4 regions of the Frankia sp. BMG5.23 genome follow, and region 4 is predicted to be linked to each of the others. Evidence: riboswitches for the same ligand, from Rfam matches in the RefSeq annotation. Region 4 holds a riboswitch; each other region holds the start of a gene.
The links. A riboswitch is a leader RNA that binds a small molecule or an ion and turns the genes downstream of it on or off. The one in region 4 is predicted to bind cyclic di-AMP.

Region 1 (7,202 bases), on a different contig from region 4:
GAGGACATGAGCGTGCGGCTGGCCTATGCGGAGGTGCCGCACAGCGTGTATGCCAGTGCGCGGGACGCGGCCCTGGCCGCCAACGAGAAGGTGGTCGACGTCGTCGCCAACTACACGGCGTTCCGCGATCTGCTGGTGAGGTCCACGCAGTGAGGTTGTGCGCGTGGCTAGGTTGTGCGCGTGGCTAGGTTGTGCACGTGGCTAGGTTGTGCACGTGGCTAGGTTGTGCACGCGGCTAGGTTGTGCACGCAGTGAGGTTGTGCGCGAGATGAGGGGATCCACGCGATGACGGGCGGCTCTGCGACCAGGATCGCGCTGATCTACCCCGAGCTGCTTGGTACCTACGGCGACGGCGGTAACGCGATCGTGCTGTCCCAGCGCCTGCGCTGGCGTGGTTTGCCGGTCGAGGTGGTGAACGTTCCCGCGGGGTCGGCGGTGCCCGAGAGCTGTGATATCTACCTGCTCGGCGGCGGCGAGGACGCACCGCAGGTCCTCGCCGCGGACGGCATCCGGCAGAACCGGGCGATCCGGCGAGCGGTGAGCTCGGGAGCGGCGGTGCTCGCCGTGTGCGCCGGCTACCAGGTGATCGGCGCGACCTTCCCATCCGGTGGGGAGATCCACGAGGGGCTGAATCTCGTCGACGTGGAGACCCGTCGCTCCTTCGGCCCGTCGGACGCGCCGCCGGCGCGTGCGGTCGGGGACATCGTGGTGGAACCGGACGCACGGCTCGGCCTGCCCACCCTGTACGGGTATGAGAATCACGCCGGGCGGACGAGGCGGTTGCCCGGCGCGAGCGGCATCCCGCTCGGTACGGTCCGGCTCGGGATCGGTGACGGTGACGGCGGAACGGACGGCATCGTGGATGGCCGGGTCATCGGCACCTACCTGCACGGGCCGGTGCTCGCGCAGAATCCCGCCCTCGCCGATCTCCTGCTGAGCTGGGTCCATGGTCCGCTGCCGCCGTTGGACGCGCCCCGCGAGGTGGAGGTGCTGCGCCAGGCCCGGCGCCGCGCGTTGGCCGTCACCTGACGCCTCCCCTGGCTTTTTTTGGGGGGACAAGTGGGGGGACAAGGCGGACAGGCCCCGGTCTGACCCCGGTCTTGTCGTCATCTGCTGCCAGGTTTGCGGCGTTTCCCGGCCAGCGGTGTGGTTCGGTTGGACCGTGGTGTCGAATCCCCTCGCCGGATGGTGGGGCAAAAACAAGAGAACCGTGCTCATCGTCGGTGTCGTGATCGTGGTCGTCTGGGGCTACCTCGGGACCCGTGACCGCCCGAAGACCCAGCGGGTCAGCCTGCCCGGCGACTACGCGTCGGCGGGCCGCGAGCTGCTCGTCCAGGCCCCGTCCGATCCCGCCAACCCGCTTCCGCTGGTGTTGATCCTGCACGACGACAACGCGGACGCGAAGTCACTTGACCGGCAGAGTGACGCCGGCAAGCTCGCGAACTCCCGCGACTTCGCGGTGGCCTTCCCGGAAGCCGTGGGCGGCACGTGGCGGATCGACGGACCCGAGGGGGCCGACGTGCGCTATCTGCGCGACGTGGTCCGCTTCGTCTCCACGAAACGGACCAAGGTGGATCCGAACCGGGTCTACGTGTGGGGGATCGGCGAGGGTGCCCGGCTGGCCCTGACCGCCGCCTGCGCCCCGGGTAAGCCGGAGTTCGCCGCGGTCGGCGTCGTCGGGCAGTTCGACCCGGAGCCCGGGCCGACCTGCCAGGACCGTGTCCCGGAGGGCCGGGCCCCGGAGGCCTCCTGGGACCGGAAGGTCAGCGAGACCCTGTGGAAGTTCTCGTCTGGTCACCGGCTGGGGGCCTGACCGCGGCGCCCGCGAGCGGGCCGGGCGGTTTCCGCACCGGGCAGAGACCGAGGGCTGAAGTCCGCCGATGCCGCCGGGAGGGGGGTAGCGGCATCGGCGGACCTGGTCGGCCGGGGCCCGAGGCCCGCCGGCCTTCCCGTGCGGATGGGGGGGGAATCCGAGGGAAGGCCGGCGGAATCGGGGGCCTTCCGGCCGGACGGACGTCAGATGGGGGGGAGATCTGACGTCCGTCCCACCGGAAGGAGGGCCCGTCCGGAGAGCTGGAAAGGAACCACATAGGCGGGTTGTCGGGCGGTGACAGGGCCCGCTTGCTGGTCTGTCCGCGGCTTCGCCGGTGGGTGGGAGTCCCGGGTCCGGCTTCCACGGCTTCGGGTCGGCGCCTGGAGAGGGGCTCGGTAGCCGGCCGCTCGTGGACTGGCAGGGCTCGTGTGGTCCGCGCCCCAGCCGCGAAGGCGATCCACCGGAGCCGGGTGAGCCGTTGCGTCGGCATGAGGGCGGTGCGCCGGCTCCGACCGGCCGCTAGAGGATCCGACCGACGTAGTAGGAGGTGGTATAGATCTTCTTGAGCGACACGACGTCGCCGGTGTGCGGCGCCGCCCACATCATGCCGTCGCCCGCGTAGATGCCGACGTGGTAAATGTTCCCGGGTGTCCCGAAGAAGATCAGGTCGCCGGGCTGTTTGTTGTACTGCGACACCCGGGTGGCGGCGGCGAACTGGGCGTCGGTCGTCCGCGGCACGCTCCTGCCGAGCTGCTTGAAGATGTACTGGATGAGGCCGGAGCAGTCGAACGAGCTCGGGCCCTCCGCACCGTAGACGTAGGGCTTGCCGGCCTGCAGGGAGGCCAGGTAGACGGCCTTCTCCCCGAGGGAGCTCGACGGGACCGGAACCGACGCCTGGTCCGCGGCGTCCCCTGTCGTGAGGAGATCCGACCAGGCGGCGTTGCGGACGAGCCGGGGGGTGGGCGCCGGCCGTACGCGCAGGGTGGCGTCGTTCGCCGAGCGGGCGGACTGCAGGGCGTCCGTGCCGTCGAAGACCGCGGTGACATTCGTGGTGGTGAGCACCCGGGCCGTGTAGGAGGCGTAGCCCTGGGCGTTGGTGTAAAGGTGCTTGAAGGTGGCCCACCCGGTGGGGAGCTTCACCTGCACCTTGACCAGCTGGTTCGCCAGCGGTTCGTGGGTCTGCTCGTTGTAGAGCGAGAAGCCGATGTCGATCGGCTGGTCCGCGCTGACGCTCACGTCGGGGTTGGTCACCCGGAGACCGACCTGAACCTTGCCGGCCAGGGGCGGGGCGTCGACACCGCCCGTCGAGCCGAGCAGGGAGGTGGAGCCGTGGGTGCTGACCGCCGCGGCGGCGATGCTGCCCCCCAGGGCGGCCTGGGAGCCGATCTGCGCGGCGAGGGTGATCGGAGCGGTGTTCGGCTGCTCGTCCTTCGCGGCGTCGGCGTTGATGTCGGTGGCGCAGCCGGCGAGAGCCACTCCGGAGACCGCGACGGTCCCGGTGGTCACGGCGGCGAAGGCGCGGGCCCGGGCCCGGCTGCGGGCGGCCGGGGGCGCGGAGGGTGCGCGGTGACGGCCGCGACCGGCGCCTCGCGTTTCTTCGTCGAGCTGCACGCTTTGCGCGGACAACGGTGTATTCCTTCCCGTGCGCCTGCGAAGTGAGCTGTCGGGTTCGGGCTGGGCTGCCCGGCTCTCGCGTGACCTTCACGCGTCGAGCTTCACCCCTAGGTCGACACCGCGGATCGGCGCCGGCCGGTGGAGGTGGGTCCCCCGCTCCTGCCCCTGATGACGACTCGGAGGGGACACCGGGGCCGGGGGCAGGACTCGGCGTTCGGCCCGGTGTTGTCGTGACGTCGGCGTGAGACTAGTCCACTTGGATGGGGTGGGTAAACACTAGTCCTTCCCAACTACAGCGAGTGCGCGTTGAAGTTCCCGTCGCGCGGCGTCGGCGGCCCGCGCGGTCGGCCGGGCTGACCGGGCGGCCCTAAGGCCCTTCGCGCCCCGTTTGTCCTGCTGGTTTTTCGTTGCGTGTGGGGTCCGCGGCGGCGGCCGGTCCGGGTGAGAGGCGGGCGGGCGGGTAGCCCTCCCGCGGCCCGTGGGCGATTTTGACTACTTAAAGTAGTCGACGGGTGAGGCCGGGTGTGCACCCCCCTCAGCGGGACCGGGAGCCGCGGCGGGTGAGGAATCCCGCCGCATCGAGCACTTGGAGCTCGACCGCGAGCTCGTGGACCTCACGGGGCAGCGAGCGGTGGTGCGCCAGCGCCTCGACCGCGGCGCGGGCGTGGTCGGCGAGCTCGTCGAGGGCGTGCTGGCGCTGGCGCATCCGAGCCCGCTCCTCCTGGATGGTCCGGACCGTGTCCTCCTGCCACCGGCGGGTCCGGATGAGATGCTCGCTGGCGTCGGCGGCCTGCCGCTCGGCATCCTCCAGCCGGTTGAGGAGCGCGTCGAGGGCCTCCAGCCGGCCGGCGAGCTCCGCGATGAGATCGCCCCGATCGGGCAGGATGGCCGTTTTACGACTCTTGGGGTCAGGCGAGGTCATGGAGTCCCCCGAGGGGTGGGGGGTCGGCGGGGACCGCGCCGAGCGGCTGGCGCGAGACCCGGTTGCTCCGACACGGTTGGTAACGGTAACCGACGTGGCGGGCCAGGGGTAACCCATCGTACGGATACGTCGCGTCAGCCAACTTATAGTAAAAAGGGACTATGGATCTGCCGTCATTGTCGTGGTCTATGCGCGCATAGCATGCAGGTCGGTGTCAGAGCCAGCCGTTGCGCTTGAACGCACGGTAGAGAAACAGACAGATCGTCGTAATGACGGCCAGGACGGCCGGGTAGCCCCACGTCTGACGAAGCTCCGGCATGTGGTCGAAGTTCATGCCGTAGATCCCGGCGACGGCGGTCGGGACGGCGCCGATCGCCACCCAGGCACTGATCCGTCGCATGTCCTCGTTCTGCGCGATCGTCACCTGCGTCAGCGTCGCCTGGAGCACGGAGGAAAGCAGCTCGTCGAAGTGAGCTATTCGCTCGCTGACCTGCTCGAGGTGGTCGGCGACGTCCCGGAAGTAACGGCGCATCGCCACGTCGACCATCGTGGGGGCGTCCATGGTGAGGGTACGCAACGGGCCCGCGAGCGGCAGCACCGCGTGCTTGAGCTCCAGAAGCTCGCGTTTCATCTGGTAGGCGCTTTCCGTCGACGGCTTCTGATCCCGGTGGAAGACGCCCGTCTCGATCTGGTCGACGTCGGCCTGGATGCTTTCCACGGTGCGGACGTAGTCGTCCACAATGCTGTCGCAGATGGCGTGCAGCACGGCCGTCGGGCCGTGCCGGAGCATCTCCGGGTTGGCCTCCAGCCGGCCGCGCAGCTTCGTCATCTCCCCGTGCCTGCCGTGCCGCACGGTCACGACGAAGTCCTCGCCGAGGAAGATCATGATTTCGCCGGTGGTGACTACCTCGGAGGTGCCCGTTACCTGGGTGTGCTCCACGTAACTGGTCGTCTTGAGCACCATGAACAGGTGGTTCTCGTATTGCTCGAGCTTGGGGCGCTGGTGGCCGGTGACCGCGTCCTCCACCGCGAGCTTGTCCAGCCTGTACTCCTCGGCGATCGCGGTGAGCTGCTCGTAGCTCGGCTCGAACAGGCCGAGCCAGGCGAACCCGTTGCGTTCGGACCGCGCCAACCGCAGCGCGTCGGCCTGGTCGATGTCCATGGTGACCCGCCGGCCATGGCTGTACACGCCGCAGGCCATGACGCGCCCGTCCGGTGTCCGCGGTAGCTCGGAGCGGGGCGCCCCGCGTCGTTTGCGACCCACCCGGACCAGGGAGACCGGACGGGTCAGCGCGCCGGCGAGCTTATGGGCGTTGGCCGACGCCTGCTCCAGGGCGTCCCCCAGCACCTCCCGAACGGGATGCTGGCTGCCGTGGTCGCCGCCGTCCGGGCGCGCGCCATCAACGTCGCGTCCCCGGGTCTCGCGTACCGTCTCGTCGCGTACCCTTTCGCCCGGCACCGCGTCGTCCCGCATCACTGCCTTCTTCCCTGCCGCCGATCCATGTCCAGGTCCACCTGTCGGCATCTCCCACGCCCTTCCCCGCTGGTGAACCTTCATGGTGACAAGTCGGTGCCGGCCGTCCGGAGGCGATCCGGGCTTCACCGTGGACGCGGATGCCTGGCAACTGTGCCGGCGTGGTGTGGCACGAAGGGTGAGATACACGTCCGGCGCATGGGATACGTCACAGGGAGGATCGAGTGATCGGGATCGAGGTACGCACGCTTCGGGTGTTCGCCGACGAGACGGGCGCCGGCGGCAGCCTGCTCGCCGTGGTGCTGGATGCCGCGAAGCTGCTGCCCGACGCGCGGGAGCGGTCCGTCGTCGCGCGCCGACTGGGCTGCCCCGCCACGGTCTTCGTCGACGACCCGGAGTTGGCGGAGCTGGCCACCTTTACGCCCACCGGGGAGCTGCCCATGGCGGGGCACGCCTTGGTGGGGTCGGCCTGGCTGTTGGGTCGGCTGCTCGGTGGCCATCCGGAGATCCTCCGCCCGGCCGGCGGCGAGGCGGTCAGCTGGCAGGAGCAGGGCCGGGTCTGGGTCCGCGGCGCCCTGGCCGCCGTGCCCTGCTGGTGGCATGAGATGCTCGCGGACCCGGGCCAGGTCGACGCGCTCGACCTGCCCCGTCCACCCGCCGAGGACCTGACCCAGCTCTGGGCGTGGGAGGATGAGCCGGGCGGGGTCGTGCGGGCCCGGGCCTTCGCCAGCAGGCACGGCGTCACCGAGGACGAGGCCTGCGGGTCGGCTTCCATGCGACTGGCCGCGATGCTCGGGCGGCGGCTCACCATCCGGCACGGCGCCGGTTCGATTGTGCTCGCGCAGCCGGGTCCGCCCGGCCACGCCGATGTCGGCGGCCTGGTGGTCGAGGACGAGACGAGGTTCCTCGCCGATCTCGACGAGTTCCTCGCCCGGTGACGGTGCCGTTCGGCGCGGCCACGGCCGGACACCAGGGGGACCAAGCCTGAGAGTGTAGGTGCCGAGCGAGGCGACTGGCACCCTTTGTGGGTACCGGGTTACGGCTGCGTGGTGGCTGCCGAGATGCGGACCGGGTCGGATAGGCGTAGCTTTGGATCCCGGTAGCTCTCCGCTGGGTATCCGCCCATGGGCTGCGAGGTGGTCATGGCCGAGACGTTGGTGACCTTGGTGGAGGCCGCGCATCAGGATGCCGTCCGTCTGATCGAGCTCTCGCGCGACGTCGGTGCCCACGGTGACGTGGATGGTCCGTCGACCGACCCGCGGCAGGCGCTGCGCGCCAGCGACGCGGCCGTGGCCGCCGTCTCCGCGCACCTGAGCGCGATGGAGTCGGTGGTCTACCCGGAGATGGCCCGCCGGGTCGTGGGCGGCCGGGCGCGGGTG
Region 2 (7,202 bases), on a different contig from region 4:
TCTTCTCAACGCCGGCAGCGAACCGGTAACCCGGTATCTGATGCGGATATCGGTCGACCGGTTCCCGGGAGATCCGGAACGCTCCGCGCGGTTGTACCGATCCGATCCGCTGCGCTGGGAGGACCTCCAGCTCAGCGCGCACTGTGGCGGCGAGCAGATGGCCTGGCAGGTCAAGACCGACTGGGACGCGCTCAAGGAGGTCTGGCTGCTCTTCGAGAACAGCCGAGGACGATTTCCGCTCTATCCCGGCGAATCGGCGTGGATCAACTACAGCTACCAGGTAAGCAGGGAGAAGTGGGGGCCGTGGTTCCAGCGTGCCGTGCGGGTACCGACGAGTTTCCTCTCGGTGCGGCTGGACTTTCCGGCCGAGCTGGATCCCGTGGTCTGGGGCATGGAGACGTCGATGACCGCCGATGCCTTCCCGTTGCGGACCGCAGTCGCCCGCACCGACTCCGGCGACCGGCGGATCTTCACCTGGTCGACCACCGAGCCGCCGCTGCACGCCCGCTACCGGCTGGAATGGAACTTCCGGGCCACCGTGCCGGAACGTGATCCGGCCACGGAGACCGGAACACGTCCCAGCGATCAGATGGCGGCCGTCGGCATCGTGCAGGAGGGTGAGGCGATCCTGCGGCAGCCGGCCCGCCCGTTCGCTCTGCCCAACGAGGCCGAAGACGCGCGCCGGGTCGTCGCCGAACTGTCCTCCGCCCTCGAACGGGTGTCCGCCCTGCACACCTTCGGCAAGGGCCTGGGCATCGCCGCGCCGCAGGTCGGCATCAACCGCGCCGCGGCGATCGTGCGTACCGCGGGCGGCGACACGCTCACGCTGCTCAACCCCAGCGTCATCGAGACCTCCCGAGAGACCGACGAGCAGTACGAGGGCTGCCTGAGCTTCTTCGACGTCCGTGGCCTCGTCCCCCGGCCGCTGGAGCTGCACGTCGAACACACCGATATCGATGGCAACCGGCACATCACCGTCTATCGGCAGGGGCTGGCGCGGCTCGTCGCTCACGAGATCGATCACCTGCACGGTCAGCTCTACACGGATCGGATGCGGGCCGGAACCACACCGATCCCGGTGGAGCAGTACCGGGGTACCGGCTCGGCCTGGTCCTACAACCGCTGACCAACCCGAACGCACCCGCCCCGCGGGCGGCACGTCGGCATGCCGACGTGCCCACGTGCCGACGTGCCGACGGCGCAGCGCCGGGACCGGGTGTCCGACACGGACTGTTAGATCCGACATATGACATGGTTCCCTCGTGCCGTATAGTCCGGAAAGCAGGCGATAGGTGCGGGTCCGCCGGAACGTCGACACAGATTTTTTCGGAACCTGGTTAGAGACTGCCGGCAGCGGGTAGTGGAGGCTCGATCGCCACGCGGCGGAACAGATTCCCCACGCATCGCGTATTGTTTACCGTCAGCGTGACGACCCAGCCACGAACTGGGGATTTTCAGCCCACTGAACAACCTCTAGGATCGGGCGCGCACGCGGGCGCGAAACACCATTAAAAAGATCGGGACAAGTAAGTGGGGTGCACTGTGTGCATCCTCACGTACTCTTGTTTTTCCCGGGTCACTCTCAGCTATGTTCGTTGCCGTGCCGTCACCTGATGGCATGCGTCGGGCGGCACGCCGAATCCTGCCCCCGCTCGACGAGAATCAAACCTTTGGCAGGAGCGGGGGAACCAATTCCGGGCGCCGATAAAAGACGTCCTCGGGGTGAAGCCGCGATGCGCGGCCGGGCATTCCCAGCCCGAACCCGACAGCTCACCTCGCAGGCGTGGGGAAGGGCAACTCAATGTCCAACGCTCGTTCGCTCGCTCGTGGTCTCAACCGCATCAGGCTCGGTTCCCGGGCCTTGATCGCCGCCACCACTCTCGCGGCCTCGATCGGCGGTGGCCTCGCGCTGTCCCAACCGGCCAGCGCGTCGACGAACGCCGACCACTTCCTCTCCAAGGTGATCCCTTGTGAGTCCGGGGGGAACCCCCGCGCGGTCAACTCCATCGGCGCCGGCGGGTTGTTCCAGTTTCTGCCCAGCACCTGGCACGGGGTCGGCGGCAAGGGTCTGCCGCAGCACGCCAGCGTCGCCGAGCAGTGGCAGCGCGCCCGCATCCTGTACGCCCAGCAGGGGACGAGCCCCTGGTACGCCTCGAAGCCGTGCTGGGGTCACAAGATCTGAGCTGCCCGACTTCCCGCGCCAGCCTTCACCGTCCGCGCCCGGCCGGTACTGATCGGCGCGCGGTCAGCAGCCCCGTGTCCCGTCCGGGACACGGGGCTGCGCGCTACGTTTCCCGGTCACGGTTTCCCGGTCACGGCGACGTCGGCCAGCTCAACTTCCGCGGCCCCGCCCGGCGGAGACCCGGCGGACCCACCGATCGGCCGGCTCAGCCGATCCGACGGCGGCGGGCGATCTCGGCCAGCGTGATCCCGGCGGCCACCCCCGCGTTGAGGGACTCCACCGCACCCGCCATGGGGATCCGGACCCTCACGTCGCAGCGCTGCTCGACCAGCCTGGACAACCCGCGTCCCTCGGAACCGATCACCAGGACGAGGGGGTCGGTCGCCATCGTGAGCTCGTCGATGCTCACTTCACTGTCCGCGGCCAGACCGACAACGAACTGGCCGCCCGCCGCGTAGGAGACGAGCGTGCGGGCGAGGTTGGTGGCGCGCGCCACCGGCAGCCGGGCGGCAGCCCCCGCCGAGGTCTTCCAGGCCGCGGCGGTCACGCCGGCGGCCCTACGCTCCGGAACGACGACGCCGTGGGCACCGAAGGCGGCGGCCGAGCGCACCACGGCCCCGAGGTTGCGAGGATCGGTGACCCCGTCCAACGCCACCAGCAGACCCGGAGGGGACGAGCGCGCGCGGGCGAGGAGATCATCCGGATGGGCATACCGGAACGGCGGTACCACGAGGGCGAGACCCTGATGCGGAGCGGTGCCACACATCCGGTCGAGATCCGTGCGGCCGACGTCGGCCACGGCGATCCCGGCCCGCCCGGCGAGCCGGCGGGCGTCGGCGAGCCGCTCGTCGAAGTCCAGCCCGCCGGCGATGAAAAGGGTCGACGACGGTACCCCGGCCCGCAGCGCCTCGACCACCGCGTTGCGCCCGACCACCAGCTCGTCGCCCTCGGTCCGCCGTGGGCGCCCGGCCCCCGCGGAACCCCCCACGGCGCTCGGCCCGGTGGTGGCCGCAGCTGCGACGGCGCGGCCACCATCCCCGCGCCGGCCGGCGGCCGCTCGACCCCGCTCGGCTCCGGCCGAGGCGGAACGGGCCGCCGCAGCCGCCGCCGCACGACGCTGGGCGGGATGGCCGGGGCGCAGCTGCGCGGGCGGAGTGGCCCCACGGCCCTCCAGCGCCTTGCGGCCGTGACCGCCGCTGCCCGTGGAGGCCCCCTTGCGGTGGGAACCGGCCTTGGCGGCCCGACCGCCCTGACCGCCGCGGGCGATCCCGCTGTCCCGGCGAGCGGCGCCGGCCATCAGGACCACCGACCAGTACACGCCCGGGGAATGACCATGTGACCACGGTATACGGCGGACGACACCGGCGTGTCGGGGCGCGCTCGGCGAGAGCTCGGCGGGAACTCGGCGGAGGAGCTCTGCCATGGGCATACCTCGACATGGCCGTTTCCGGGGACCCGGCGCCCTATCCTGAGGGCCGGCAGGCCCACGGCCCGACCTGATGTGGTCCGGCCGCTCCTCACCGGCGTCAGGAGGGTCAGGTGCGCATCGTTCTTCCACCCGCCGCCGGGTGGTCGCGGGCCGAAGACCGCTGGTGCCCCATGGCGAAGGCGGGGAGCCACCTGATCAACATCGACGATCTCGATGCCAGTCTCACCATGCTCGGCGGAGTGGAGGCCTACGGTACCGCGCTCGTCACGGCTGCCGGGCCGCGCGGCACGCCGTCGCGGGCGTTCGGCGGGTGTGCTCCCCGACCTGGCGGTGTCACCGCCGCGGCGGTGACATTCCTGGAGAATGCCCGGCATAGAACGTTGAGCGCCACCTCCCGGCCCGGCGGCCCAGGCGGACCCGGGGAGACGACGTGACGACGCGAGCGGAGGTGCGGGTCATGAGCGGCGGCCGCGTGACCACGCCGATCGGCAGGCCCGGGGTTCCCCGGGATGCGGGGGCCCTGCCACCATCCACCCCCGGCCTTTACGCTCTTTTAGAGTCGCCCGCCGACGATGGCGGGCGCGTCGGATCAGGTCGCCGGCACGGCGATTTACACCCTCGACGTGCCGTGGGGGAAGCTGGGAGAATACATCTCCATGAATGTGTGATGACCAGCTCGACGAGTGCGACCACTTCGGTCGATCATCGGGCGCGCGCCGTCGGTGTCCCGAGACGGCCACGGCGAGCATCGACGACCCGATCGTCAGGGGCAGGAGGCACCCAGCACATGGCTCTGCGCACACCGCCCGCATGCGTTCTCCCGGCTGTTTCCGGCCGCGTCCGATTTCTCCCGGCGGCATGACGGTGGACCTCAACCCGCATGACGACGCCCCCACGGTCGCCTACCAGATCACCGGGAGCGGGCCGTTCGAACTCGACGACGACCTGGGTCGCTGCCCGGTGTGCGCGGCACCGGTGTATGCCGACGACCGGTACTGCGAGGTCTGTGGTCACGGGCTGGAGGGTCCGCACCCCGGCCACGGCGACGCCGACCACAGCGAGGTCGACCTCGGCCAGCTCGCCGGCGTGTGCGACCGCGGCGTCCGGCACACCACCAACGAGGACGCCATGGGCCTGGCCGTCGTGTACGGCACGCTGATCGCGGTGGTGTGTGACGGCGTATCGACCACTCCGGGCTCCGGGCAGGCCTCGGCCGCCGCGGCGGCCGCGGCCATGGCCGTCCTCGCGGATGCGGTGCGTGCCCACGGCCCGGGGCGCCCCGTCCACCACGGCACCCGCCCGTCGCGCGGCGTCAGCCGGGCCGAGGAGATGCTCGACATCCTCGAACCGTCGTATGCCGACTACAAGAAGCCGCGAACATCGCCCCGCGCGGTTGTCGGCGGGTTCTCCCCGGAGGACGCCGAGGCCGCGCTGCACGCCGCCGTCGACGCGGCCCAGGCGACCATCGCCCAACTCAGCGCGGCCGAGGGGCGGATGGCGCCGTCGTGCACGTTCGCCGCGGCCATCGTCACCCCGCCGACCCCGGACGGGCCGGGCATGGTCACAGTCGGCTGGGTCGGCGACAGCCGGGTCTACCTGCTCGGTCCGCGCTGGTGCGAGCGGCTGACCGCCGACGACACCTGGGCGGCCGAGGCCGCGCGCGCGGGGCTCATCCCGGCCAACGAGGCCGAGACGCACCGGCGGGCGCACACCCTCACCCGCTGGCTGGGCGGCGACGTCGAGGACGTCGCGCCGCACACCGAGATGTTCCCGATCGAGGCGCCGGCCACGGTACTGGTTTGCAGCGACGGGCTGTGGAACTACGCGTCCCGGCCAGACGTGATGGCCGCGCTCGTCAACCAGCTCCCACCCCACTGCGAGGCCATCGACGTCGCCCGCCACCTCGTCGACTTCGCCATCAACTCCGGGGGACACGACAACATCACGGTGGTGGCCGCCCGGGTGGAGGACTGATGAGCGCCTTCGCCGCGGAGGTCTACCAGAACGAGTACCTTCCGGTACCGTACCGGCGCGTGGGGAATCGAGTCGCGCGACTACCATTTGAATGTCCAGGTGCCCGCCCGCGCGCTGGGAACCGAGGCGCTGGCGGCGCGGGTCAGCCTCGTCGTCGACGGCCGGGTGACGTCAAAGGCGCTGGTCCGAGCGGTTTGGACGGACGATGAGACCCAGTGGAGCCGGATCAACGACCCGGTCGCCCACTACACCGACCAGGCGGAACTCGCGGCCGCGGTGCTACGGGGTCTGGAGGCGCGTCGGGCCGACGACGAGGCGACTGCGACACTGTTGCTCGGACGCGGCGCTCAGCTGGCGCTCGCCTCCGGCAACGGAGACACCTACCGCCTCCTACAGAAGGTGGTTCACGTCGACAATGCCACAACAGGTACGGTTCGGTTGAAGAAGAACGTCAAGAAGATCGATGAGATCGATGAGATGGTCCTTGACACACGGTCGACGAGGACCCTCCGGGTGAACCGGTGATCAGGTGAGGGCACGATGCCCTACGGGGCACCTGTCTCACGACCCGACTACTGCGATCGGTGCGGAATTGGGATCATGAGTGGTCAGGAGAGGTACGAATACCGTCCGGAGGACGGCGGGCGAGCTCCCTACGGAGCAGATGCCCCCGGCCGCTCGGCTGACGGGAACCGCCGGCGTGGGCCAGCCGAGCAGACCGGCCCGGATGCGGACGGTCCAGATGGCTACGACCCGTTGGGCATCCGCCGTTCGCCAGCCGACCTGCCCGGGGTGACGGACCCGCCGCGCGGCGGCGACCCGCGCGGCGGCGACGCGTATGGCGGGTATGGCCGCGACGGCTACCCCGACCAGTCCCGGGGGGGCCGCGGTTATCAGGAGGACCCCTACGGCCCGCCCGGTGGCTATGATCGTGCCCCCTACCCACGCGGGCGTGACGAGCGGCCGGCCCCCGACGACCGGATCGACCACGGGCGCGATCCCTACGGCCGGGACTGGGGCACGCCGGAGAACCGTGGCGGTTACCCCGTCGGCCGCGACAGCCGCGAGGAGCGCGTCCCGGGCGGCTACCCCGACCTCGATCCCCGCGATGATCCCCGCGATCCCTACGACCGCGACCCCTACAGCCGCGGCCATGACGACCGGGCCGACCGCGGCGGCTACCCCACCGGCCGCGACAGCCGGACGCCGGGTGGATATCCGGATCCGCGGGGCGACCTTGATCGCGAGTCGGACACGCACCGCCGGAGCCGGCGCGACGCCGAGTACGGCTACGGTGCGGACCCGCTGGGCATGGACGCCTCCGCCCCGCCCGCGCCAGCCGGCGACCGGGTCACCCAGAGCCGGGGCGGCAACCCGCGGCACACAACCGACCCGCGGCACACGACCGACCCGCGGCACGCTCGGCCCGGCGCCGACCCGCGGCTGAGTGATCCGCGACTGAGTGATCCGCGGCTGAGTGATCCGCGGCTGGGCGATCCGCGACTGGGCGATCCGCGACTGGGCGATCCGGAACTCGGCGGCACCCGCGGCGGCCACGTCGACCCCCGTGACGCGGTCCTCGACGACCCGCGGGCCGGCGCCGGGCGTGGTGCCGGA
Region 3 (7,202 bases), on a different contig from region 4:
GCACATGTGGGACGGCTCGGCGGTCCCCCTCGAGGAGAACCTCAAGATCGCCGAAGAACTACTCGCGGACGCCGCCGCCGCGAAGATCGTTCTCGAGGTCGAGATCGGGGTCGTCGGCGGCGAGGAGGACGGCGTCGTCGGCGCGATCGACGAGAAGCTCTACACGACGCCGGAGGACATGTGGCGGACGGCCGAGGTGCTCGGCACCGGCGCGAAGGGGCGCTACCTGCTCGCCGCCACCTTCGGCAACGTGCACGGTGTGTACAAGCCCGGAAACGTCAAGCTACGCCCGACGATTCTGCACGAAGGACAGGAGTACGTCGCCAGGAAGCTCGGGCTGCCAGCCGGCGCGAAGCCGTTCAACCTCGTCTTTCACGGCGGTAGCGGGTCGGCTCTCACCGAAATCCGCGAGACCCTCGACTACGGGGTGGTCAAGATGAACGTGGACACGGACACCCAGTACGCATTCACCCGCCCCATCGTGGACCACGTGTTCAAAAACTATGACGGCGTTCTCAAGGTGGACGGTGAGGTCGGCGTGAAGAAGGCGTACGACCCGCGTACCTACGGAAAGCTCGCGGAGAGCAGCATGGCGGCCCGCGTCGCCCAGGCGTGTGAGGACCTCCGTTCCGCCGGCACCAGCCTCGGGCGGGCATAGTCGGGCCCAGGAGCGCACGCCGGCTGGCGGGATCGGTTCGTCGGATACCGGCCGCTTGTCCGCCGGCCGGCGGACAAGCGGACAGATAGCCGCCGGCCGCGAACGGGCAACCGAGCAACCGCCGCCGCTCGTCCGAGGACATTCTCCGGACCCCTCGGTCCGACCCTCTCCATCATTTCCGGCGGACGGAACGACCGGCACGCGGCGGACATCCGACCCGCCCCGGTCCGATGCACGACCCGCCGATTTCCCGTACTATGCCGGCCCGCGCGGTCCCCCGGTCGCTCCGACGGCTGGGGGACCACTGTTTAGCGGGCGCGGCATCCCGCTCCTCGCGTAACGCCGCCCCCGCCGGCAACCAGCAGGTTTCGGCCAAATGAGCGGACACGCACCGGACCTTCGGTAACCGTTCACCTACCGCCCCACCCCCAGGGAACCCCTTCGCCCACTGTGGTGATCCGACGGGCGCTTTTCACAGTCGGTGTCCGATTGAATCCGCCGTGTGCAAAAATCACAACGCCGCAAGTTACCGCCCGATTTCCGTTGTTTTTCTCACAAAAACAGGCTTCAATGGACGAAGCGTAGTATCAGGCCGATCACTCGCGTCGATCTCGTAGCAGGGCCGTCACGCCTTTGTCGACATGTCACGCATCTGGCCTGATGTGGGACTCTCCGCTCATCGTCGACCATCGGCAAACAGGGTGATCGGCCGAGCACAAATGCCTCCGCACGCCGTACCGCCAGGTTGATGAGCGGGCGCGCACGCGCGATACCAGGCCGCCAGTTCCTACTCAAGCAGGCGCGCCGAGTGTGCTCTTTTTCACGCACCCTATTCAATGCTTGGCGACTCGCCGGGCGGCGTGGTTATGGTTTTCGCCGTGCCCGGCAACAACGTCGGGCATTCGTCGGGCGGCACGCCGAATCCTGCCCCTGGCCGACGATTTCTCGAACCGGGCGGCAGGAACGGGGGACCCATCTCCGAGTATCGAAAGGATTCGATGCTCTCGGGGTGAAGCCATGTGCGACGACCACCCGGAAAGGTATTTCCGGTGCGGCTTCCGTCTCCAGGGATCCCTGGCACGGCCGGGCAGTTCCCAGCCCGAATCCGACAGCTCACCTCGCAGGCGTGGGGAAGGACCACAAGACATGTCCGACGCACGTATCAGTGGCCGACAATGCCGCGCCGGTACCCGCAGCCGGGCCCGGGCCCTCGTGGTCGCACCAGTACTCGCGGCGGCGGTGGGCGGCACCTTCGCGCTCAGCCAGCCGGCCGATGCGGCCACCACCTGGACGGGCCTGCGGCAGTGCGAGTCCGGCGGTGACTACACGACCAACACCGGCAACGCGTACTACGGCGCTTACCAGTTCTCCGCCAGCACTTGGCACAGCCTCGGCTACGGCGGTCTGCCGCACCAGGCTTCCCCGGCCGTCCAGGACGAGGCCGCGCTCAAGCTCGCCCGACGGTCCGGCTTCGGCCAGTGGCCGGCCTGTGGCCGCGGGATGGGCGCCGACCAGCTCGCGGGCGGCTCGTCGAGCTCCTCGGGCCAGGCCTCGCGCACGACGGAACGCCGCGAGCTGACGGTCAGCCCCATCTCCATGAGCACCCCCGTATTCACCCGTAACCTGACGACCGCACTGGCCAGGCAGGTACGTGACGACGTGCGGGCCTGGCAGGCCCGCGTCAACCATCTGGGCTATCCGATCACGATCGACGGCCGCTACGGACCACGCTCCGCCGCAGTCGCCCGCGCCCTGCAGGCCGCCAAGGGACTCGCCGTCGACGGCATCGTCGGCCCGGCGACCTGGCGGGCCACCTTCCGCTGATCCTCCCCATCAGCCCCATCAGCTCCATCAGCTGATCCATTCGCTCCGCCCCCGTGGCGGAGGGACGACCGCCGCGGGAACCGGACATCCCACCCCGGCGACACCGGTCAGGGGATCTCACCTCGACGACGGGCTGGCCCGACCTGTCTCCGGACGATCTCCGGTTGACGGCCCGTACGGGCCGGCCCGTACAACCCACCACCAGCATCACCAGGACCGCACCCTGACCGGCCTCCGGCAGGGCCGATCTTCGGCAGAGCCGATCTTCGGCAAGGCCGACGAGGAACAGCAGGACCAGCGAGCCACCTGCGGAACCTGTATGGAAGTGGCACGATTCGCGCGATCCTCACTGGTTACTCCGGACCACCCCGGTTTGCGCTCCATGAGCGGTTCTCGCTAGAGTGCCGCTCACTCGCCTCGTCGGCGAGGCCGCCCGGACGGACGCCGAGTCCTGCCCCCGTACGAGCGGCCGGAACGAACATCGACCGCAGCGGGCAGGAGTGGGGGACCCACATTTCGGGCGCCGCAAGCGGCGTCCTTGGGGTAAAGCCGGTGCGTCCCGGCCCATGGTGGAGAGCGGTTCCCACCCGGGGTCGGATCCTCCGGCCGGGCCATCCCAGCCCGCACCCGACAGCTCACCCCGCAGGCGACGGGATTGGACTGACATGCCCTCTGGGCGTCGTGGCGGCAGACATCGAGCACCGCAGGCCCCATCGCCCGCCGGTCGCATCCTGCGCACCACCGGCGCGGTCACGGCCATCGTCGGCAGCGGCCTCGCGGTCACCGCGGCTCCGGCGGGCGCGGCCACCTCCGACGACTTCGCCAAGCTCCGCCAATGCGAGTCCGGCGGCAACTACGCGGTCAACACCGGCAACGGCTTCTCCGGTGCCTACCAGTTCGACGACCAGACCTGGCACGGGCTCGGGTACTCCGGCCGCCCGTACCAGGCATCGCCCGCCACGCAGGACGAGGCGGCCGCGAAGCTCTACAACCAGCGGGGCTGGCAGCCATGGCCGTCCTGCTCGGTCAAGATGGGCCTGACCAACAACGGCCCGGCCAGTGTCCCGGGCGGCTCCGGTGACGTCATCCAGCAGGCCATCACCCCGGTGGAACCCCCCATGACGCTGGACCGGGCCCGCCGGGAGATGGGGGACGGCTCGTTCAGGGGCACGGTCCTCGACGCGTCCCTCAGCGACGACGTTCGCCCGGACGCCTTCGTCTGGCAGGACAGGATGCGTCAGAAGGGCTTCGTACTCACCGTCGACGGCAAGTTCGGACCGCAGTCGCAGGGCATCGCCGCGCTGTACTCGTACCTCACCCGGGTGAGCGACGGTCAACCCGGGGTCGTCGGCCAGAATCTGTGGAACGTCAGCGTCAGGGCCTGACCGACCGGTCACCGTGCGCGCAGGGCAAGCGCGTCCGGGGTGACCTCCATGACGTGTGCGGCCGGTCGTCGGGCAGGATGCACTCATGACGACGCCGTCCACCTCGGGAAAGCCCAACCTGCTCTCCGGTCCGCCGCCGACGCTCCTGCCCTCCGACGCGGCCGCGACCGATGCGCTGGTCGCCGGTGATCCGCCGGATGCCGTCGCCGCCCGGCTGCCCGCGTTCAGCGTGCCTTGGGCCGCGCTCGCCGAGCTCGCGCTCACCGGCGGACGACCCGTCGAGGCCTATGCCTACGCCCGCACGGGCTATCACCGCGGCCTCGACGCCCTGCGCCGCTCGGGCTGGAAGGGCAACGGGCCGATCCCCTGGTCACACGAACCCAACCGCGGGTTCCTGCGTTCGCTCGCCGCTCTCGGTCGGGCGGCCGCGGCCATCGGGGAGGCCGAGGAGGCCACCCGCTGCCGGACGTTCCTGGCCGACAGCGATTCCGTCGCTGCCAGTGAGCTCGGCTTCACCTGACAGTGAGTTCATCAGGCCGCGTCGGTGGTGGAGACCAGCGAGGATGCCGCAGCCGGCCCCACGACCCCGCCATCCCTAGTAACCTCGCCCGGTGCCTGCTCTTGTCCTCATCGGTGCCCAGTGGGGCGACGAGGGAAAAGGAAAGGCGACCGACCTCCTGGGCGGCGCCGTCGATTACGTCGTCCGGTACCAGGGTGGCAACAACGCCGGCCACACCGTGGTCATCGGGGCGGAGAGTTACGCGCTCCACCTGATTCCCAGTGGCATGCTGCGGGCCGACTGCGTTCCCGTGATCGGCAACGGGGTCGTCATCGACCCGGGCGTGCTGCTGGCCGAGATGGACGGGCTCACCGCCCGCGGCATCGACGTCTCCCGGCTCCTGATCAGCGCGAACGCCCATCTGATCATGCCCCATCACCGGGCGCTGGACCGGGTCATCGAGCGTTACCTGGGCAAGGCGCGGATCGGTACCACCGGTCGCGGCATCGGTCCCACCTACGGCGACAAGGTTGCCCGTACGGGCATCAGAGTGCAGGATCTCCTCGACCCGGGCATCTTCCACAAGAAGCTCGAACTGGTGCTACGGGAGAAGAACCAGGTCCTGGCCAAGGTCTACAACCGGCGCCGGATCGAGCTCGACGAGGTGGTCGAGGAGTACGCCGACTACGCGAAACGCCTGCAACCCCACATCGCCGACACCGGTCTGATCCTCGACCGGGCGCTGCGCGCGGGCAAGGTCGTGCTGCTCGAAGGCTCCCAGGGCACCCTCCTCGACGTCGACCACGGCACCTACCCGTTCGTCACGTCATCGAACCCGACCGCCGGCTACGCGGCCACCGGCGCCGGCATCGGCCCGACGAGGATCAGTCGGGTGATCGGCATCATCAAGGCCTACACGACCCGGGTCGGCGCCGGCCCCTTCCCCACCGAACTGGACGACAAGGTCGGAGAGGAGCTGCGCCGCATCGGCGGGGAGTTCGGCGTGACGACCGGCCGGGCGCGGCGCACCGGCTGGTTCGACGCCGTAATCGCCCGCTACGCGGTGCGGGTCAACGGCCTGACCGACCTTTTCCTCACCAAACTGGACGTCCTGTCGGGCTTCGACCGGGTGCCCATCTGCGTCGGCTACGACCTCGGCGGCGAACGGGTTGACGAGATGCCCATGACCCAGACCGAGTTCCACCACGCCAAGCCGATCTACACCGACCTGCCCGGCTGGCACGAGGACATCTCCGACGTCCGGTCGTTCGCCGACCTGCCCGGCGCCGCGAAGGACTACATCAGGGCGTTGGAGGAGTTCTCCGGCGCCCCGGTGTCGGCGGTCGGCGTCGGTCCCGGGCGGGACCAGACGCTCGTCATCAATGACCTGGTCTGAAACGACTGGTCCGGAACGGACCTGATCTGATCCCGCCCGGCGCGGGCCGAGATCCGGTCGGTTCCGGTTGCACCCGGAAGCATTACCGTCGACGCTTAGGCGGTCACGCAAAGCAATGACGTCCGGGGGTGGTGGCGGTGGCCGTTGTCAGGTCCCGGCCGTCGGATGACGATCCTTCCATCCCCGGGCGGACACCGCTGTCGCTGCCGGAACCGGCCGAAGCCCCGCAACCGGCCCGTTGGCCACCAGCCGTGAGACGCGGTTACCTGCACCCGACCGACTCCGACGCCTGGCCGGTCGGGTTCTCCCCCACCGGCGAGGCTCTGCCGCAGACCCTGACCGACGTGCTGCTGCGGGGCAGCCACGCCATCCGGAGCTCGAAGCGGGCCGAGGCACAGCGGCTCGAACGCGCCGCGGCCGTCGCCAGTCACGTCGACGCCCAGATCCGTGACTTCCTGGACTTCTGCGCGGCCGAACACCTGGTACCACCGGTCACGGTGCGGGCGACCCGCACCGCGCCGCACCGCGCGCCGGCGCGGTACCGTGCCGGGCGGCCGCTGCCCGCGCTGGACCTGAGCGAGGGCGGGGCGACACGGGCGACACGGGCGGTCACGGACCCGGCGGCCCGGGCCGACCCGGCGGATCGGGCGGACCGGGCGGATCGGGCGGACCGGGCGGACGCGGGTGAGGCGGCCGTTGACCCCGGTCGCCGCCGGCGTTGGCCGGGACGGCGGGAACGGCTGCAGGCGTGGCCGCTGCTGTACTGGCGCTGCGAGAACTTCCCGGCTGCGGGGCGGTCGCTGCACCTGTTCGTCGAACCGGGTGGGCGCGCCTTCGAAGGCCGCGACGATCCCGCCCCGCTGACCGTGCTCGGCCGGGAGGTCCGGGTCTGGCCGGTCGACGCCGCCGCCATCGTCGCGGGCATGGCCGAGGTGGACGCACGCCGCTGCGCGCTGCACCTGGTGCACGGCATGGCCCACCTGCTCTGGCGGTCGGGTGTCGGGCTGTAGTCGCTCAGCGCGGATCGTCCCAGGTGATCGGCCGGGAGTCACCGGCACCGACCGGGCACGACGCGCACGATGATCAGCACACCCGCTACTGTGGAACCGTGACCCGACCGAACTGCGACGACGCGATGCCCCAGACGGGGTTCGCCGGTTCGCGATGGCACCCGCGCCCGGTCCGGATCTCCGTCCCGGCGCCGCGCGCCAGGGACAACCGGTGACGGCCGCCACCGACCCTCGCGTCCCCCGCGCACGGCCGTGGCGGCGACGCGGCCCGCTCCGCCGGCATTACCGGGAATTCGCCGCCGCGCACCGGGCCGCTGCTTGCGTCGCGAGGTGAACTGATGAAGATTCTTGTTGTCGGCTCCGGCGGCCGTGAACACGCGCTGTGCCGGGCGCTCGCCCGCGATCCCCGGGTCGGCTCGCTGGTCTGCGC
Region 4 (7,202 bases):
CGAGAGCCGCCCGCAGGGTCGGCGCCCCCTCCGTGCGGGACCGCACCGGTGCCGGTCGACGCCACCACCGCAGGACGGTGGCCTTCTCGTCAGGGCCGACGAGAAGGTAGTGATCCGGGGGCAGCGCGTCGATCGACTCCCAGAGCACCAGGTCATCGAGCGGATGGGGCGGTGACGGGTCGAGCAGCGACAAAGCCAGCGCCGTCCGGTTCAGCGGGGCGCCCGTGAGCCGGGCAAGCACGTCGGCGCGGTCGGCGGCGACCAGGTGGCTGCCCAACCGGGCGGTGAAGACCCGCCGGGTTCCCGTCGGGCTGCCCTGGACGCGACGGTGGCTGTCGATTTCGGCGATCACGTGGTAGTCGCCGGCCACGGCGCGCGCGAGGTCGAGAGCGTGCACGTCACGGGCCGAGAGAAGCAGCCGCAGGAGCTGTCGCGCGTTGGTCGCGGCACACCCGATCAGGGCCAGCCGCGAGCGCCCGGCGACGGCACTGACCATGGCATCGTCCGGCCAGTTGCCGACGATCCACGGCCGCCCGGAGGCATACCGCAGCATGCGACGAGCCCCCGGCGGACGCACGACGGGATCACGGTCGGCCAGCACCAGAAACCAGCAGGACGGAATCGGGACCACCGCCACCCCGGCCGCCGTCACGCAAAACGCCGCCAGGAGTAGTCACGCCCCCAGCCCCAGCGGCCGTTCGTCACTGCGGCGAAGCTGCCGGCATCTTCCAGTCGCGGGGGGAGGTAGATAGCCTTCATCGTCTTCTCCTCAGCGGTTTCCGCGCGCCCTCGCCCCGGTGGCGTGCGCCCCGGTGGCGATACACGGCGGCGCCGCGCGCGTGGCCCGGGCGCCGGCCGGCTGGTCCAGCCCGTATGGTTGAAATTCCCCCGCCGGGTTCACTGGCGGTTCAGCTGACTTCCGGCGCACGACTCGGCCGGCACGGCCGTGGCATCAGGTGACCCACGAGTCCGGATTCAGTACATGCTGATGGGCACGCCGCAGTTCGACACCGGGCTCGATCCCGAGTTCGGTCACCAGCCGCCGGTAGACCGTCTGGTACTCGGCCAGTGCCTCGGCCCGCCGGCCGGTGTGTTCCAACGCAAGGATCAGCTGGGCCCAGAGACGTTCCCGGGTCGGATGTTCGACCGTGAGCGCCCGCAGGGTCGGCAGCACCCGGTCGTACTCGCCGAGGGCCAGGCGGGCGTCGATCAGGTCCTCGCACACCGCCCAGCGAGCCTCCTCCAGCCGGAGGACCTCCGCGCCCGCGATCTCCGCCGGGAGCTCGTCGAAGGCGTCCCCCCGCCACAGCGCGAGGGCGCCTTCGAAAAACCCGGCGGCGCGTTCCGGCGAGCCGGCGCGCACGGCGGCGCGGCCCTGCTCGGCGGCCGATTCGAACCGCTTAGCGTCGATCTCACCGGACGCGACGACCAGGCGGTACTCCCCCGGCCGGCTCTCGATGCGCCCGGGGCCGTTCCCCCCGGCTCCGGACGTGTCCAGGGGCGGCCGGAGGGTGTGCCGCAGCTCCGAGAGATAAGTCTTGATGTTGCCCCCGGCGGAGCGCGGCGGGGCATCCTGCCAGAGCGCGAGCCGCATCCCGTCCACACTCACCCACTGGCCGGCGTGCAGCAGCAGGGTCAGCAGCAGTATGCGCTTCTTGCGCTGGTCGATGCGGACCTGCTCGCCCGAGGATCGCCGCACCTCCAGCGGCCCCAGGACCGCGAACAGGAGACCGGCCCCGGTCACGGAGGATGCGTTCGGACTCGCCTCAGGTAGGTAGTCGTCGAGCATCGTGGCTCTCATCGATCGGGCCCCCGTTTCGGTTTTCCCGTGCGGGCCGGCTGGTCCCGTGCGGGCCGGCTGGTCCCGCCCGGGCCGGTGCCGTCTCCCGACCCGGTGCTCCCGGCCGGGTGCTGGCCCGGTGGCTGAATACCCCCACCTCACCCCGGGTAGTCATCCGGTGCGTGCGGATATCGAGCAGCGCCCTCGGGCGGGTCGGGAACACCGGCCGGCGGCAGCGGAGCCCGGTCGGCGGGCCTCGATCAGAGTCAGATCCCGAGCTTCGCCCGCGTCTGCGGTCCGACGATCCCGTCAACCACCAGACCGTGCTTCAGCTGGAAGTCCTTGACCATGTGGTTGGTCTGGTACCCGAACTTCCCATCCACGCTGATCGGGTAGCCAAGGCTGGCGAGCCTCTTCTGGATCTGGTGGACGTCGAGGCGGAACCCGAGGCCGACGGCCAGCGACGGGTAGCGGGCCGCGGGTGCCACCACGGCCGCACGCACCGGGGCAGCCAGCGAGGAGTAGGAGATGTTCGTGAACCGCACGCCGCGCGAGACGGCCGCCGCCGCCGCCTGTCCCCGGGCCAGGTAGCGGTAGTGCAGGCCGTTGGTGTAGGCGCTCCAGGCGGTGATGCCCTGGCCTTCACAGACCTTCTTCGCCGCCCAGGCGTTGACGGCCGGGTCGTAGAGGTTGCGGTTACCCACCCAGCCGGCGTGGGCCCGCATGTTGATCTGCCACAGGCCGCGCGAGTCCTCGCCGTAGGTGGCGTGGGCGTAGGGGTTGCCGCCGGACTCCGCAAGAGCCACCGCGACCCAGGTGGCCAGCGGAACGCCGCGGCAGCCGGGCAGTCCCGCGTTCGCGGCCGCGCTGGCGATCGTCACATCGGGGACCGTGGTGGCGGCCCTGGCCGGGCTCGCGGTGGCGAACATGCCGGCGCCGGCGCCGATCACACCGACGGCGGCGACAACGGCGCCCCGGGTCCGGGTGGAACGTTTCCGATGCTTTCCCTTGGCCATTTCTTTGACATCTCATTTCGGTGTCGTCGAACACAGACGGGTGATCGAGGGGAGGGATGCCGCTCGAAGGAGGGCGAGCGGAGACGACCGCGCTGGAGAAGGGCAGCACCCAGTGCCGGTCTGCCGGTGCGCCGAGAGGCCGTCCGGGGACGACCGGGGACGACCGATCGACGCGCCCTGGGGATCCCGGGGTCGATGGGCTGAACAGCACGGCAGGCGGCCGTGGTCATTCCGTTCCAGGCCTGGCGGGCCCGGTGGACGGCAGGGGTCAGCCGACCACAGACGACGAGGCCGGGTGGCTTTCAGCCGAGCTGGTGGTATGGCGCGTCAGCGCGATCGGCCGGTACGGGCACCGACCGGATGGCACGTTCTCGCGAAGACGTCAGGGCGAGAACGGCGCCCCGTATGGCGGGGACGCACCGCGGGTCGCGCCGAACGGCGTCACGGTCCAGAAGACCGGAGCCGAGCGTTCCTGAAACACAGGCAACGTCGAGTCCTTCCCGTACGCCTGCGAGGTTAGCTGTCGGGTTCGGGCCGGGAAGCCCGGCCGTTTCCGCGGCGTGCGCGTAACGGCTTAACCCCAAGGGTGGCCCGCAACGAGCCACCCGGAGGAACGTGGTTCCCCCGCTTCTGCCCAAGATCTCTCGGAGGGAGCTGCGGACCGTGGACAGAACTCGGCGTCGGCCCGGAGCTGTTGATACCCCGCAACCGTAGCGAACTACAGACCGTAGTGACAAGTACGAGTTGTGCCGAATCTGGGCGCATGTTGGTCACGATGCGTGCATAACGCTGCGATGCCGCAACTCTCGGACATCAATAGCAGCTACCGGTAGCGACGCAGATCACCCGTCACGACCGGATCTTGGCGATATGGCCGGTCTGTCGAGACGGGGACCGGTGGCCACGAGGTCCGGTAGTCACCGGGACCGCCCGGCCGTCCGGCAACCCAACCCCGGCAACCACGGCAACCACGGCAAGCGGGAAGCCTGGCCCGGGGGTCGGGTGGCGTGCGGACGGGTACGCAAACGCGAACGGCGCAGGCTTCGAGCCTGCGGCTCGAAGCCTGCGCCGTTGAAAAACGGACGATGCGGTACGGGACGGACGACTGACCCGCGGATTCGCGTGATTCGCGCCGGCACCCGCCGAGGAAACACCTGCTGAGCGGTTGGGCCTCCCGCGAAGGCACACCCCGATCGGACCGGCACGCGGGCGCGCCCGGCACCGGGCGAGATCAGTCGACCGACCGGTCCCGCTGCCGTTGCCGTGGGGCCAGCCGCGAGACACGGAGATTCTCGAGGAACAGCAGGATGTGCGCGCCGACCGCACGCCGGCCGGGGCCGGCGAGCACGCCATGCCCCCCGGGCAGCGACGCCAGCCGGGCCCGGCGCGCGGTCCGCGTCATCATGCGCGCCAGCGCAAGCGGGCTGACCTCGTCGCGCTCGGCATGGAGCAACAGGATCGGCAGGTCGGGAAGCGACCGTGGGATCGGTTGTCCCGGATCCTCGCCCGCGATCTTCCGGTACACCAGCGGCAGGTCGAGCAACACGAGGGCATCCGGCCGGACCGCTGGCGAACCGGCGCCGACCAACGCCCGCAGGGCCCCGCTGTCCGAACCCAGCAGGACGAACGGACCATCGGGGGCACGCGCCTCACCAAGGGCGAGGACGGTGTCTCTCCCATGGTCGAGAAACGTCACCTGATAGCCGTCGAGCGCGAGCCGGAAAGCTAGGCCCTCGAAATGTTCGGCGGATTCTCCACGACCGGGAAGAAGGACCACACTGGCTCTTCTCGAGTGGGTGGGATCACCACTGGGCCAGTAACGGGTTCCCGGCCCCCCCACATATCCACGGGGGCGCGGATGAAAGTATGACGACGAAACCATGGACGACACAGCATGCTCCGATCGGAAACCGTCCAGAGATGTACCCGGTACTGACCGGACATCGATACCGAGGCGGCTGGCGTCCACGCAGGCGATGACGATCTACGGACAGACCTATCGAGTGACCGTGAATCAGGAGAACGCCAGGGAGAACACCGAGAGCGAGGGAAATCCGAGGAGGCTAGTAAAGCACGTGAAGCGGCCGGGTCGGACAACCGGACGAGGCCGCTCGCAGGAAGTCAATGTGGCCACGGACGACCAGGGGGGTCATCCGACCCACCGAGGAGAACATGACCATATTTTGCCTATCCGACGGCTACCTGTCAACATGGTCAATATTGTTACTCAGGTGTTTCACCCCATGTCCGCCCGAGGATACGTAACCGTAGCCACCGGTCGTGACCGAGGCCGCGCATCATGTGCCGCGCATCATGTGCCGCGCATCATGTGCCACGCGCCGCCGCACAGCCGGACGCCGGGGCGGAGTCGGGTGACCGCCGGCTGCGCCCCGGCGCCGTCGGGCCGGACGCGGCTCAGGCGGCGGCGCCCACCATCGTGTTGCAGCTCTCCGCGCAGGACCGGCATGCGCCGGCGAGCTTGGCGAGCTGCTGATCCTGCGGCATCCTCTCGCACATCTCAGCGCACATCACGCAGATCCGCGCGCACATCGCGCACATTTCCCCGTGCATCGGCGACATCCGGCACATCATGTCGGCGCAGGTCCTGGTGACGGCCGCGCAGTCCATCATCAGCCGCATGTTCGCCGACTCCATCATGGCGCCCGGCATGTCCATGCAGTAGGAGATCGTCTCCTCGCACAGAGCCGAGCAGGACATACACTCCTCGATGGCCTTCCGCATGTTCTTATTGATCATTTCAGCGTGCTGCATGAGAACCCTCCAGGCATTGGAGACGCGGCACCCCGTACCAGCGAACGGCCCGGACCACCTGACGGCAGCCGGCAGCGGGGCCCCTACGACGATAGCTTTCGGGGGCCGATCCGCATCTCGGTCAATCGCCGTCCCAGAATGGATCCGACGAAATCCCGCGAGCCATACTAAGGGTATTTCTTTTGATATTTCGTGAACATTCCGGAAAACGGGAGAGTCAGCCGGGCGGCGACACCGCGGGCCGCTCGGGAACGATTCTCGGCACCTCTTCCATCACCATGGTGGGGCGGACCAGCTTCCCGGGCAGCCGCGGGTGGGGCAGCACCGCGCGACCGCCAAGGAACACTCCGCTCACAGCGTCCGGCCGCTCGAAGATCGACAGGTCCCCGGGGTCCGCGTCGAGCAGGATCGCGTCGAAGGCGGAGCCGACGGCGATGCGGCCGGCTCCCTCACCCAGTCCGAAGAGCCGGGCTCCGGTCGCGGTCGCGGCGAGCAGCGCCTCGGGTGGGGTGAGCCCGGCATGGCGCAGCCGGCTGATCTCGGCCAGGTTCGCGCCGTGCCGGGTGCGGTGCCGGGCGTCGCTGCCGAGCGCGATCGGCACCCCCGCCGCACGGGCGACCGCGATCGTGCCGGCCAGCGCGGCCTCGGTGGCCTCGGCTCGGTCCGCCGCCCAGCCCGGCAGCACTCCGGTGGCCGCCAGCGCCGCCAGGTCCTGGTAGGGCGACAGGGTGGGGACGAGCGTCACCCCGGCGGCCGCCATGGCGGCCGCCACGGGCTCGGTGAGCCCGATGCCGTGTTCGATGGAACGCGCTCCGGCTGCGACCGCGGCCTCGATCGACCGCTCGCCCAAGGCGTGCATCATCACCGGACGTCCGTACCGCCGGGCCTCCGCGACGGCGGCCGCAAGCTCCACCGGGCTGAACTGCGGCTCGGGCTGCCCCGGCCGGGCGGACATCACCCCGCCGCTCGCGTAGATCATGATCCAGTCCGCACCCGCCCGCAGAATGCCCCGCACCGAGGCCGGCAGGCTGCCCGCCTCGGTAACGGTATGCGGGGGCCGGCCGGGATAGTCCGGCATGAGAAGATCTTCGGCCGACTCCAGCCCGGGACCGATGATCGCCCCGTCACCGTGCCGCCCGGACCGGCTCAGCCCGACGACGGACACGGCAAGCCGAGGTCCGGGCACGGTGCCCGCGCTGACCGCGTCCCGGATGCCGGCGTCGGCGCCGCCGGCGTCCCGCAGGTGTGTGACACCGGCCGCCAACGACGCCCGCAACGCGGCGGCGGTCTGCAGGACCCGGGTGGACAGCGACGCCGTCGCCAGCTCGAACGGATCATAGGTGGACTGCGTGACGTGGGCGTGGCAGTCGACGACCCCTGGCATCAGCCACAGGTCGTGGGCGTCAACGTCGACGGCGTCCCGGTCAAGACCGAGTCGCGTGCCGACCGCATGGATGATCCCGCCGCCGACGGCGACGTCGGTCGGCTCACCGAAGCGCCCGGTCCTGTCGAGGACGTGCACCCCCCGCAGGACGAAGGCCTCGGCCGCCTCTGATCGTCCGGGCACCGTCGACCGCCCGGACTCGGGACGCCCGGACTCGGACTGTTCCGTCGCGGTGGATCGCCCGTGCGCC

Region 1: it holds a riboswitch for cyclic di-AMP, as region 4 does, so the genes downstream of both, BMG523DRAFT_RS06225 (C40 family peptidase) here and BMG523DRAFT_RS01705 (peptidoglycan-binding protein) in region 4, are expected to answer to the same signal.
Region 2: it holds a riboswitch for cyclic di-AMP, as region 4 does, so the genes downstream of both, BMG523DRAFT_RS14565 (transglycosylase family protein) here and BMG523DRAFT_RS01705 (peptidoglycan-binding protein) in region 4, are expected to answer to the same signal.
Region 3: it holds a riboswitch for cyclic di-AMP, as region 4 does, so the genes downstream of both, BMG523DRAFT_RS04150 (transglycosylase family protein) here and BMG523DRAFT_RS01705 (peptidoglycan-binding protein) in region 4, are expected to answer to the same signal.

What each region holds. Positions count from the first base shown of each region.
Region 1 is NZ_JDWE01000008.1:140,856-148,057, forward strand. It holds gene BMG523DRAFT_RS06210 (MurT ligase domain-containing protein) at 1-153, shown strand, start outside; gene BMG523DRAFT_RS06215 (type 1 glutamine amidotransferase) at 286-1,029, shown strand; gene BMG523DRAFT_RS06220 (PHB depolymerase family esterase) at 1,211-1,813, shown strand; gene BMG523DRAFT_RS06225 (C40 family peptidase) at 2,333-3,439, opposite strand; cyclic di-AMP (ydaO/yuaA leader) riboswitch at 3,445-3,611, opposite strand; gene BMG523DRAFT_RS06230 (hypothetical protein) at 3,963-4,349, opposite strand; gene corA (magnesium/cobalt transporter CorA) at 4,564-5,823, opposite strand; gene BMG523DRAFT_RS06240 (PhzF family phenazine biosynthesis protein) at 6,048-6,761, shown strand; gene BMG523DRAFT_RS06245 (hemerythrin domain-containing protein) at 6,966-7,202, shown strand, end outside.
Region 2 is NZ_JDWE01000031.1:27,980-35,181, reverse strand. It holds gene BMG523DRAFT_RS14570 (peptide deformylase) at 1-1,126, shown strand, start outside; cyclic di-AMP (ydaO/yuaA leader) riboswitch at 1,624-1,799, shown strand; gene BMG523DRAFT_RS14565 (transglycosylase family protein) at 1,802-2,182, shown strand; gene rlmB (23S rRNA (guanosine(2251)-2'-O)-methyltransferase RlmB) at 2,388-3,479, opposite strand; gene BMG523DRAFT_RS14555 (hypothetical protein) at 3,722-4,045, shown strand; gene BMG523DRAFT_RS14550 (PP2C family serine/threonine-protein phosphatase) at 4,470-5,585, shown strand; partial or broken gene BMG523DRAFT_RS14545 (hypothetical protein) at 5,631-6,110, shown strand; gene BMG523DRAFT_RS14540 (FHA domain-containing protein) at 6,186-7,202, shown strand, end outside.
Region 3 is NZ_JDWE01000006.1:2,311-9,512, forward strand. It holds gene fbaA (class II fructose-bisphosphate aldolase) at 1-658, shown strand, start outside; cyclic di-AMP (ydaO/yuaA leader) riboswitch at 1,564-1,798, shown strand; gene BMG523DRAFT_RS04145 (transglycosylase family protein) at 1,805-2,482, shown strand; cyclic di-AMP (ydaO/yuaA leader) riboswitch at 2,956-3,145, shown strand; gene BMG523DRAFT_RS04150 (transglycosylase family protein) at 3,148-3,867, shown strand; gene BMG523DRAFT_RS04155 (DUF3151 domain-containing protein) at 3,953-4,387, shown strand; gene BMG523DRAFT_RS04160 (adenylosuccinate synthase) at 4,479-5,762, shown strand; gene BMG523DRAFT_RS04165 (hypothetical protein) at 5,942-6,772, shown strand; gene purD (phosphoribosylamine--glycine ligase) at 7,111-7,202, shown strand, end outside.
Region 4 is NZ_JDWE01000002.1:143,669-150,870, reverse strand. It holds gene BMG523DRAFT_RS01715 (asparagine synthase-related protein) at 1-637, opposite strand, end outside; gene BMG523DRAFT_RS26125 (lasso RiPP family leader peptide-containing protein) at 649-759, opposite strand; gene BMG523DRAFT_RS01710 (AfsR/SARP family transcriptional regulator) at 953-1,789, opposite strand; gene BMG523DRAFT_RS01705 (peptidoglycan-binding protein) at 2,047-2,796, opposite strand; cyclic di-AMP (ydaO/yuaA leader) riboswitch at 3,288-3,486, opposite strand; gene BMG523DRAFT_RS01695 (alpha/beta hydrolase) at 4,028-4,573, opposite strand; gene BMG523DRAFT_RS01690 (four-helix bundle copper-binding protein) at 5,212-5,568, opposite strand; gene BMG523DRAFT_RS01685 (amidohydrolase family protein) at 5,786-7,135, opposite strand.